2 regions of the Paenibacillus sp. FJAT-27812 genome follow, and region 1 is predicted to be linked to the other one. Evidence: a T-box and tRNA genes for the amino acid it is inferred to sense, from the RefSeq annotation. Region 1 holds a T-box; the other holds one or more tRNA genes.
What was found. The T-box of region 1 lies ahead of ADU23_RS16820 (valine--tRNA ligase). A T-box ahead of a tRNA ligase gene usually reads a tRNA of that ligase, here a tRNA-Val.

Region 2: it has a tRNA-Val gene. The T-box ahead of ADU23_RS16820 (valine--tRNA ligase) is inferred to sense a tRNA for this amino acid. The anticodon was not compared.

Annotation. Positions count from the first base shown of each region.
Region 1 covers NZ_LIGH01000001.1:3,977,536-3,982,835, reverse strand. Annotated here, with positions in the region: gene ADU23_RS16825 (bifunctional folylpolyglutamate synthase/dihydrofolate synthase) at 1-660, opposite strand, end outside; gene ADU23_RS16820 (valine--tRNA ligase) at 692-3,334, opposite strand; T-box leader at 3,392-3,632, opposite strand; gene ADU23_RS16815 (LysM peptidoglycan-binding domain-containing protein) at 3,751-5,064, opposite strand; gene ADU23_RS16810 (RluA family pseudouridine synthase) at 5,151-5,300, opposite strand, start outside.
Region 2 covers NZ_LIGH01000001.1:5,076,246-5,081,545, forward strand. Annotated here, with positions in the region: gene ADU23_RS21200 (uracil-DNA glycosylase) at 9-704, shown strand; gene ADU23_RS21205 (protease complex subunit PrcB family protein) at 770-1,717, opposite strand; gene ADU23_RS21210 (serine O-acetyltransferase) at 2,032-2,649, shown strand; tRNA gene ADU23_RS21215 (tRNA-Val) at 3,077-3,149, opposite strand; gene ADU23_RS21220 (hypothetical protein) at 3,343-3,693, shown strand; gene ADU23_RS32270 (aspartyl-phosphate phosphatase Spo0E family protein) at 3,726-3,893, opposite strand; gene ADU23_RS32275 (YjfB family protein) at 4,111-4,284, opposite strand; gene ADU23_RS21225 (hypothetical protein) at 4,339-4,533, opposite strand; gene ADU23_RS33285 (hypothetical protein) at 4,693-4,860, shown strand; gene bioA (adenosylmethionine--8-amino-7-oxononanoate transaminase) at 5,047-5,300, shown strand, end outside.

The sequences.
Region 1 (5,300 bases):
CTCGATCGCTTCAGGCTGGGTTACCGCGCTGACTACCGGAATGCCTGCTTTAATAATGCCAGCCTTCTCGCTGGCAACGGCAGCGATCGTGTCGCCAAGCCGGTCCATATGATCATGGCCGATATTCGTAATGACGGAGACGACCGGATGCACGATATTCGTAACGTCAAGCCGGCCGCCAAGTCCTGTCTCCCACACGACATAATCGGGATAAGTAACCTTCGCGTAAAAAAGAATGGCAAGCGCCGTAGACACCTCGAACATCGTCGGCGAACCAAGCTCCGTCTCTGCAATGGCTTCGACATGAGGCTTGAGATCATTGGCGAGCTTTAACAGCGTCTCTTCTTCAATATCGATCCCGTTGTACTGAAACCGGTTCGTAAACTTGGTGATATAAGGCGATGTAAAGGTTCCTACATCATACCCGGCACGAAGCAGCACGCTTGTTAAATAAGCGGAAGTGGACCCTTTGCCATTCGTTCCGGCAATATGAATAAATTTCAATCTGCGATGTGGATGATCAAGCATCTCCATCAGCTTCTCGACCCGGTCAAGACCAGGTCGGATGCCAAAGGGAATAAGCCCCGTAATCCAATCTACCGCTTCTTTATAGGATTGCAGCGGCCCTGCCGGCCGCTGCTCTATATTATGCTCTGTCATACTATTCGAACCTTCTTCCGTTTTTGCAGCGTTATCCGCGCAATTCCGCAATTCTAGCTAGCACCTTATCGCGTTTTTCTGCATAATCATTCATTTTGGCGCGTTCCTCATCGATAACCTTAGCCGGCGCTTTCGCTACGAAGCCCTCGTTGCCAAGCTTCTTCTCAACCCGCTCAACCTCGGTATTCAAATGCTGATGTTCCTTCTCCAGCCTTGCAATCTCCTGAGCGATATCGATTAAGCCTGCAAGCGGCAAATAAAGCTCAGCGCCTGTTAGGATAGCCGTCATCGCTTTGTCAGGCGCGCTGATATGCAAGCCTGTTTCAAGCATGGACGTACCGCAGAAACGTTTAATGAATTCTTCGTTGCGAAGCAGGATCGCCGCTTCAGCCTCGCCTGACGGCTTGATAAGCATTTCGATCTTTTTGCTCATCGGCACATTCACTTCCGCACGGATATTGCGTACCGCACGAATCATTTCCATAAGAAGCTCCATCTCTTTGACAGCTTCCGGCGCTTCGAGCGCTGTGTCGTATACCGGCCATTCAGCGAGCGTAATCGTCTCGCCTACATGCGGCAAATGCTGCCAGATCTCTTCGCTGATATATGGCATGAATGGGTGGATGAGGCGCTGCGTCCGGTCAAGCACATACGCCAGAACGGATTGCGTTGCTTTTTTCGCTGTTTCATCCGTGCTGTATAGGCTGAGCTTAGCGAACTCGATATACCAGTCGCATAGATCATCCCAAATGAAATTATACAATAAACGTCCGGTTTCACCGAACTCGTAGCTGTCGATTAGACGGGTTACGTCACGAACCGTTTCGTTCAGGCGATGCAAAATCCAGCGATCCGCCGTTCCCAAGTTAACGGTAATATCAATGTCCTTCGCTTCCACGCCTTCCAAATTCATAAGCGCAAAACGCGAGGCATTCCAAATTTTATTAGCGAAGTTGCGTGCTTGCTCCACCTTCTCCCAGCGGAAACGCAAATCCTGTCCAGGCGTGCTGCTGGTAGAGATCATGTAACGCATCGCATCAGCGCCGTATTTCTCAATCACTTCAAGCGGATCAACGCCGTTGCCCTTCGACTTGGACATTTTTTGTCCTTCGGAGTCGCGAACGAGGCCGTGGATCAGCACGTCCTTAAATGGCGACTGCTCCGTAAACTCAAGCGCCGTAAAGATCATCCGCGCAACCCAGAAGTAAATGATATCGTATCCCGTAACGAGCACATCAGTTGGGTAGAAACGCTTCAGGTCCTCGGTCTGATCCGGCCAGCCAAGCGTTGAGAACGGCCATAGCGCGGAGCTGAACCAAGTATCAAGCACGTCATTGTCTTGGCTCAGGTGGTCTCCTGCCATATCCTCGCGGGATACATGCATCTCGCCTGTCGCCTCGTCATACCAAGCCGGAATACGGTGGCCCCACCACAATTGACGGGAAATACACCAGTCGCGAACGTTCTCGATCCAGTGCAAATAGATTTTCTCAAAGCGCTCCGGTACAAAATTCACGCCTTTGCCTGCTTTTTGAGCAGCAATTGCCGCTTCAGCCAGCGGCTTCATCGCAACGAACCACTGCGTGGACAAGTAAGGCTCTACAACGGCGCCGCTGCGCTCGCTGTGTCCAACCTGATGCACATGATCTTCTATTTCAATGCAAACGCCTTGCTCTTGCAAATCCTTAACAAGCTGCTTGCGGCAATCGAAGCGGTCGAGGCCTTGATAAGGGCCTGCTTCAGCATTCATCTTGCCTGTCTCGTCCATGACGATAATTTGCGGAAGGCTGTGGCGCTCGCCAACCTCGAAGTCGTTCGGATCATGCGCAGGCGTTATTTTTACAGCGCCTGAACCAAATTCCTTGTCTACGTATTCGTCTGCAATAATCGGAATTTCGCGGCCGACAATCGGAAGCACGATCAATTGTCCGATCAAGTGCTTATAGCGTTCATCCTCAGGATGAACGGCTACCGCCGAATCGCCCAGCATCGTCTCCGGACGAGTCGTTGCGACCGTAATGAAGCCGGAGCCGTCCTTAAGCGGATATTGCAAATGGTACAAATGACCGTTAACTTCTTTATGCTCTACTTCAATATCGGAAAGTGCTGTGCGCGCAGCAGGGTCCCAGTTAATGATTTTTTTGCCGCGGTAGATAAGCCCCTTCTCATAGAGACGAACAAACACCTCACGAACAGCCTTGGATAGGCCCTCATCCAGCGTGAACCGCTCTCTTGAGTAATCAAGGGAAAGACCCATTTTCGCCCATTGCTCGCGAATCGTGTTCGCATACTCTTCCTTCCACTCCCATACCTTCTCAAGGAAAGCTTCCCGCCCCAAATCATAACGAGAGACTCCTTGCTCACGAAGCTTCTGCTCTACTCTTGTCTGAGTTGCGATGCCCGCGTGGTCTGATCCAGGCAGCCAAAGCGCGTCATAACCTTGCATACGCTTCGTTCTAATCAAAATATCCTGTAAGGTAAAATCTAACGCATGCCCGATATGAAGCATTCCGGTCACGTTAGGAGGCGGGATAACAATGGTATACGGCTGAGCGTCCGGGCGTTTGCCCGCCTCGAAAAATTGGCCCTGCATCCAGTAATCGTACCATTTCTGCTCGGCTGCCTTGGGATCATAGGTTGTCGGCATTGCAGTTGTCGTTTGATTTTCTGACATTCGTTCCATCCTCCATAAATCGATCTACAAAAACAAAAAAAACCTTCCGCCCTTATCATAAAGGACGAAAGGTTTAGCTTCCGTGGTACCACCTTTGTTCCATGCGAACAAGATCCGCATGACACTCAAACAGATAACGGCTGCGGCCGGCCTGACTTCGGTAGAGCACAGGTTGCTCATACTTGACTCAGGCAACTCCGGGGCGACTCGTAGCAGTCACTTCCTGCAGAACCTCTCAGCGTAACGGTTCCACTCTCTGAAGGCTTTGCTGCGTACTATTCCCCTTCAACGTCGTTATAACGCATATATGTTTAATCATACCTTTGTTGCGCCGCCGAGTCAACCAAACTTGCATAACAAATGCCCCTATTGCTCAAAATAATGAGCAATAGGGGCATTTTTGTCATAATTAACCATCAAGGAATGTAAATCAGTTGCCCTTCGGACACGCTGGAATCATCCAATCGGTTATAGATGATGATTTCTCTCGGGTTCAAGCTGTAACGGGAGGCAATAACGTCAAGCGTCTCATCCCTCTGCACGATGCACATCCGAATTCTACGGAATTCCGTATCCTCCGAACGTTTGCCGAGAAATAAGTTTTTCCACTCGATCTCATCGCCTGACGCTTGTACTCTTGCAACCTCATCCGCCCGCTGCTGGGCCACAACCTCTTCAGCCGCCTGACGAGCCGCTTGCTCCCGTCTGCTCGTCTGAAGCAGCGTAAGAATGCCCACATCAGGAGCCAATCCGCTTCCCTCTTGAGGCTGGGGCTGCTTGCCCCCAACTGCGATGCGCAGCTCCGGTTTTTCCTGATCTGGCTCCTGCCTCTGCGGCGGCAAAGCATCCGGAATGAATGATTGCGGCTCCTGTGCTTCAAACTCCTCGCGCTCCTGCTCCAAAGGCTGCTGCGAGCTTTGGAACGGCGATTGATCCTGATCCGGTTCAGATGGGGAATTCGCAAACGATTCAGAATTCGCAAGCCAGCTCTCATGGCTCGCTTGCTGGGAGGATAACGTGATTTCACGCTCTTCCGCTTGGAATTCCTCTTGTTCTTCGGATGGCTGCGCTTCGGTTGCGAACAGCTGCGACGATGACCATCCCGTATCATGAGATACCGATGAGATCATAACCGTAGGCTCCGATTCATTCGGCTGCTCTGATTCATCCGATACATCCGGCCGCTGCTTGAAGGAAAACTCCTCTTGCGCAGCAATGTCATTTTCCTCCGGTATGTACGGCTGCTCGTTGGAAGGAATGCTCTGATTGTTTAGAAACTCAATCGCACGTTCCTCATAGGCATCCCTCTGATGGACGACAGTGAACGGTTCTTCCCGCCAGAGCTCCTCTTGCTCCTGAACAGGCTGAGCGGAGATGCCTCTTAAGGAAAGGACGCCTGTAATGTTTAATGTGCGGGCAGACAATAAGTCGACGTCAAAATTATCAATATCAATCGAAATATCGTCCAGCCGAGAGATGCGGTTCATCGGCAGCGTTATTTCGACCGGTATCCAGTGCTCGAGCGTCAGCGAATTTTCAGGATCATTTTGACTCCTATAAATTCCGCTCAGAAGCAGCTGTCCTCGAAGCACGGCATGGTCCCCCTGATCGATGACTTGGATACGGGGAACAAGCTCAATTTCCTCCAGCTCGTCAATTGCCGCTACATCATCGGGCAAATGGACGCGCTCGTACACGTCAAAGCGTAATCCGTTCGTTTGATCCGACACGCTAAAGTCCTCCCCTCTCATACTGAATGCTTGGGCTAACGTTACATTCACTACTTATCTATATGGGGTGTTGGGCAGGAGCATGACTATCTTTTTGAACGGGAATGTATGTTTTCCGAAAGCTGTTCGAGCCATTGCGGCCAAGGCGCGAGCGCTTCAACGAGCGTGTCATTCCATGGGTGGGGAAAAACGAGCTTCTCCCCATGAAGCGCTTGATGCCCGAGCAGACGCGCATC
Region 2 (5,300 bases), 1.1 Mb from region 1:
GCGCAGATGTGACGATTTTGCCAAATAACGATTGGTCACAGCGGTTAGAGGATGAGCTTAATGCTCCGTATATGGCGGAGCTGCTTGATCTTCTTGATCATAAATATGAGACGATGACGGTATACCCGGAGAAACAAAATATATTTAATGCACTAAATTATACATCATATGAGCAGACGAAGGTGGTCGTTTTGGGACAGGATCCTTATCATGGCCCTCAGCAGGCGCAGGGGCTTAGCTTCTCCGTGCAGCCCGGCATGAAGGTGCCTCCATCACTCAAAAACATTTACAAAGAGCTGGAGGCGGATGTAGGCGCTCCAATTCCTGACCATGGCAGCTTAGTCTCTTGGGCACAGCAAGGGGTGCTGCTCCTCAATACGGTGCTTACGGTGGAGGAGGGCAAGCCGAATTCGCATCAGGGGCTTGGGTGGGAGCGGTTCACCGATTCGATCATTGCCGTGATGAACGAAAGGGACAAGCCGGTCGTCTTTATGCTGTGGGGCAAGCACGCGGAGACGAAGGCGGAACGTATTGATCGAGAGAAGCATCATATCATCTCCTCGCCTCATCCTAGCCCGTTTGCAGCCCGCAAAGGATTCTTTGGAAGCAAACCTTTCTCGCGGGCAAATGCGTTTTTAGAGACGATTGGGAGCGATCCTATCGACTGGACGATACCGATGTTATCAGAGTTAAAAATAAAATGAAAAAAAAGGCTTCTCCCATGACCGAGCGATTGCTCATAGCATAGGAGAAGCCTTTTTCCGTCATATTACTCGGCGATGATGCCTGTCGATGACTCGCTTGAAGAAGCGGACTGCGGAAGAACCGGTTTAAGCTTGGCATCCACATAAGTAGATACTTGAACATCGGTTACGACCTGCGGATACATTTTATCCGGATCAGGCAGAATCGTTTCCACATAAATAATCGCTTTGTCTCCTTCGAAGCCAATGGAAGCGATCCGGATGCTGTAGCCCGGATGTGGTACCTGCGTGCTGACCGTTACTTTGTTGATCTCGGAGTTTACAGCAGCTACGGTAAGCTTCAGGTTCAGTGTTGGTTGCTCAGGCAAATTAGGAATAGGAGCCGTCTCCTTTACGAATTTGATGCCATCATGGAGCCAGCCTGCGGCATCGCTGCGAGTGATCGCTTTTTTGGGATAAAACTTGTTCGAGCCGTCCAGCGTGACGATTTTGCTAATTAGCAGCTTTTGAATGCTGTTCATATAATCCTTGTTGACGTCAGCTTCATCCTTTAGCATCATGTAAATTTCGATATAAGCATAATCGCCTTTTTTCGAAATTGCCTTGAACAAGTGATGGGCGAACTGCTCGCGAGTCATGATATCATTAGCTTTGACCGTTTTTGGAATTTCAAGCCCATTAAGGTTAGCAATGATAAAAGCTTTCGAATACCATGCATTGTCTTTCAGGTTAGTGAAGTAGTCGCTTGCTTTAGGTTCTTTAATGAAGCGGATATTATCAATGTTAAGCTCGAATCCTTTTACAAGTAAAGAAACACCTTCTGCATAAGTGAGCTTGCCTTTCGGATTAAACTTATCCGCTTTATTGCTGCTTAGTATGCCTTGTTTTTTAAGCTCGTTAATTTTCTGCTCATTTACATCATTTTTAACGTCCTTAAATGCCCAGACGGTTTGTCCGAGCGTGAAGAGCATCATTGCAACCAGTGTCAATATTATAATCGGTCGTTTTCTCATGCGGTCACCTCTTCTATTATTTGCTGCAGCACTTATTTAACGAAGGGAAAAGGCAATTTGTTGCAAACCGCTACAGATTTATTGCAGAATGTGTTATCGCTGTCCCTAAATTGAAGAACGTTCTTACCTATAGAATGGCCAAATGGATAAAAAAACCTTCATGGCTTGTTAGATTAGTTATAAGGCACGCTTGAAGGGGAATTTTCTATATTTACAGAAAAACGCTTGAAAAAGGAGATGTTTTCCTTTAAAGTTCTTTATTGAGAACGTCGAACCGTTCAAAAAAGACTCAGCTGGAAGGTTGTGCATTGTAAATGAGATTTAAAGAGTTAAAGCTGTTTTGGTTTTCCGACTTGTACCGTTATGAAGAATCCGAAAAGGTAAGTATGAAAAAAGTATTTTACCGTCAATTTATGCTCCCTGGCTTTCACTATATGTTCTGGTTTCGCTTATGCAGGTATCTCCGATTAAAAAGCAAGGTCTGGTATCCTTTTTACGCATTCAGTATGGTTATGCTGCAAAGGTATAAATATAAGTACGGCATTTCGATCTCGCCTGCCACGGATATTGGCAAAGGTTTTTATATCGGCCACTATGGCGGCATAGTCATTAGCAGCAAAGCTAAGATTGGGGACAATTGCGTAATCATGCAAGGCGTGACTATTGGTGCTAGCAATAGAGGTAAGTCAAAGGGCGTGCCGACAATAGGCAACAATGTTTATATGGGAGCCGGAGCGAAAATCATTGGAGCCATTACGATCGGAGATCATGCGGCAATTGGCGCAAATGCGGTTGTGACTAGGGATGTGCCGAATAACGGCGTAGTTTCGGGCATACCAGCCGAGGTTGTATCGATGCAAGGTTCAGAAGGGTATATAAGCTTTCCTTTTCCGGTGAACAAATACAAGCAAATGCTAGGGTTTACGGATTAACCTCGATATTTTGACAACGATCGTATCATGGAAAAAGGAATAACCCGAAATCCCTTATTATATAAAGGATATCGGGTTTTTATGTTTATGATCGCAAGAGGTTCGAGCCTGCTGCTCCATAGCTACTCCTATTCGGAAACCGGGAGATCCCGTCGAAGCAAAGAGATATGTAAAAATAAAAATTCTTCCGGGGAAATTGCGGCATTGTTATTTCAGGATGACATAACACCACATATGACTAGGGATCTGGTTAAGAAGTTGAAACCGATAGTAAGGGTGAACGCACCTACAATTGTGCAATTATAAATGCTTTATTCCAACATCTTCAATTAGAAGGTGTTTTTTATTTGGCTGCTCGATATTACCGTAAAACAGGAAAAAACCCGCAATCCCTTATGATACAAAGGATTACGGGTTCTTATTTGTATGATCTGAACAGGGTTCGAACCTGTGACCCCTACCCTGTCAAGATAGTGCTCTCCCAGCTGAGCTACCAGATCGTATTAGCGACAATTAATAATATAGCAGGATAAGGAAATGAAGTCAACACTTTTTTTGGGATTTTGTAAAGAACAGCTTCCCCGTCAGATTGCAGTGCCGATGTCGAGCGGGTTATAATGCTTTACGTGGTACAAGCGCTACATATGCTAGTGGATATCAATCATGATACATAGACAGGAGATGGCAACAAACATGTTTAATAACGACATTCACAATCAATTTGCGGAAGCAATCAAATCATTAATTGGCAAACCGGGTATCGTGCACTTGCAAAATGATGTAGATTTCAAAATAATCGTACAGCAATTTACAGCATTCGAAGTGTCGGAGCATTATGATGACGAGAGAGATCCGATGATTTTTAAAGTCTCCTTTTTAAATGAGCATGGCAGGGAAGACGCGATTGAAATTTGGGATAGCGCGATTGTCGATCTTGACTTTACAGTACCGGAAGTAACGGAAGAATGGGTGACTCCTGGGCTGCAGTTCACGTTTGCCATCCTTAAGGATGAGAGCAACGCGATTGAATTTTATGCAAGATAAAACACGATTTCTATACATGCGAGATCACTTGATTAACGTTCTGACCTAGCCAAGCAGCTTGAATATTCATTGAGGAGATAATCGAGCTCTTGGCTGATTTTGACAACAGCCTGATCGGTAAAGTTGTTGCATGCGTCAAACATAAGGACCATTTCGGCGCGAACTTCTTCAATTTTCTGCTGATAGAAAAAGTGGTTCATCATAACCCCTCCAACTTTTCATTCGTTAAGATTAGAATAAACGAAGGTTGTTAGAATTTTTCGAACAAAGAAATTAGGAAATTGTTAGTTTTTTGAACAATTTTGTAAAAGTCACCCTTCGTATTTGATTAACTACACCAACAAGGATATTCTGAAACATTTTCAAAAATGAGAGATGAAAAACCCCCTAAGGAATAATTGCCTTTGGGGGACATGTTTAAACGCGAAGATCAATGCTTTGCCCTAAATGAGGCTGTGCGCTTTGAAGCATTTGCACGAGGTTCTGTCCTTGCTGAGTAGCCTGATCCTTGGCTATTGACATGACACGGATACTCGTTGCAAGCGCAAGGCTGTTCTGGTGCATCGTAATTGATGCAGCTGCAATATCCATATAACACCTCCTACTTGAATTATCGGCAAGAAGGAGGAACTATTTTACATCTAATTAAGATTCATGCGGAATATCGCATTTATTTCTGATGAAATGGATTTGGTTTCTAAGCCGATTGATATGCTGCTGTTCTTCCTCGGTTTGTCCACTTTGAGCGCCTAGCTCTAACTGCTCCAATTCCTGCAGCAAGCTCGGCAGATCATGAGACGCGTTCGAACAATTATAGCTGCTGTCTACATTTTCAAGCATCGTTTTTCCTCCAATCAGTTAGGTTAGGCCAAAGAATGGTTATCCCATGTCCGTCCGTTAGTATGAGCCTTTTTTCGTTGGATATGCATATTGGAAACGTATACTAAAGCTAACCAGCCACGCATACCTATAAAGAAAGCGCTCAGGAGGCGGTTTCTGTTGGCTGCAGAGTATGCCTATTTAGCCATTTGGCTATTGGGGATGTTTGGAATTATCGGTATTGTAGTTGGTGCTGTGGCTAATTTCGCCATCAATGATTCATTATCGCATGATGAACAATTTGTATGGCGGAGGAAACTTCCGGCAGGGGCATTCAAAAGAAAATAAAAACGGAAATCCGGCGTTCGCTTAAGGAAGCGAGTTCGTCGGATTTTTTTGTGTTTTTGTGCGGCAACCGGATTGATTTCTCTTTACAGGCATTTCTTGGTCTGCTAGAATGGCTAAATCTATATGTTAACCTAAAATAATTTATTTTGGTTAACATATAGAAATCTTATCGGATGGTGATCGTTTATGACACCGGGTTATGAATGGCTTGCCGCGATGAATAAGGCGCATCTCTGGCATCCCTTTACTCAAATGAAAGATTACAATGACTCTGATCCGCTCATCATCGAACGCGGGGAAGGTGTCCGGTTATACGATGTTCAGGGGCGTCCTTATTATGACGGCTTCTCATCGGTATGGCTTAATGTCCACGGGCATAATGTGCCGCAGCTGAATCAAGCGATAACCGACCAGCTAGGAAGAGTTGCCCATACGACTTT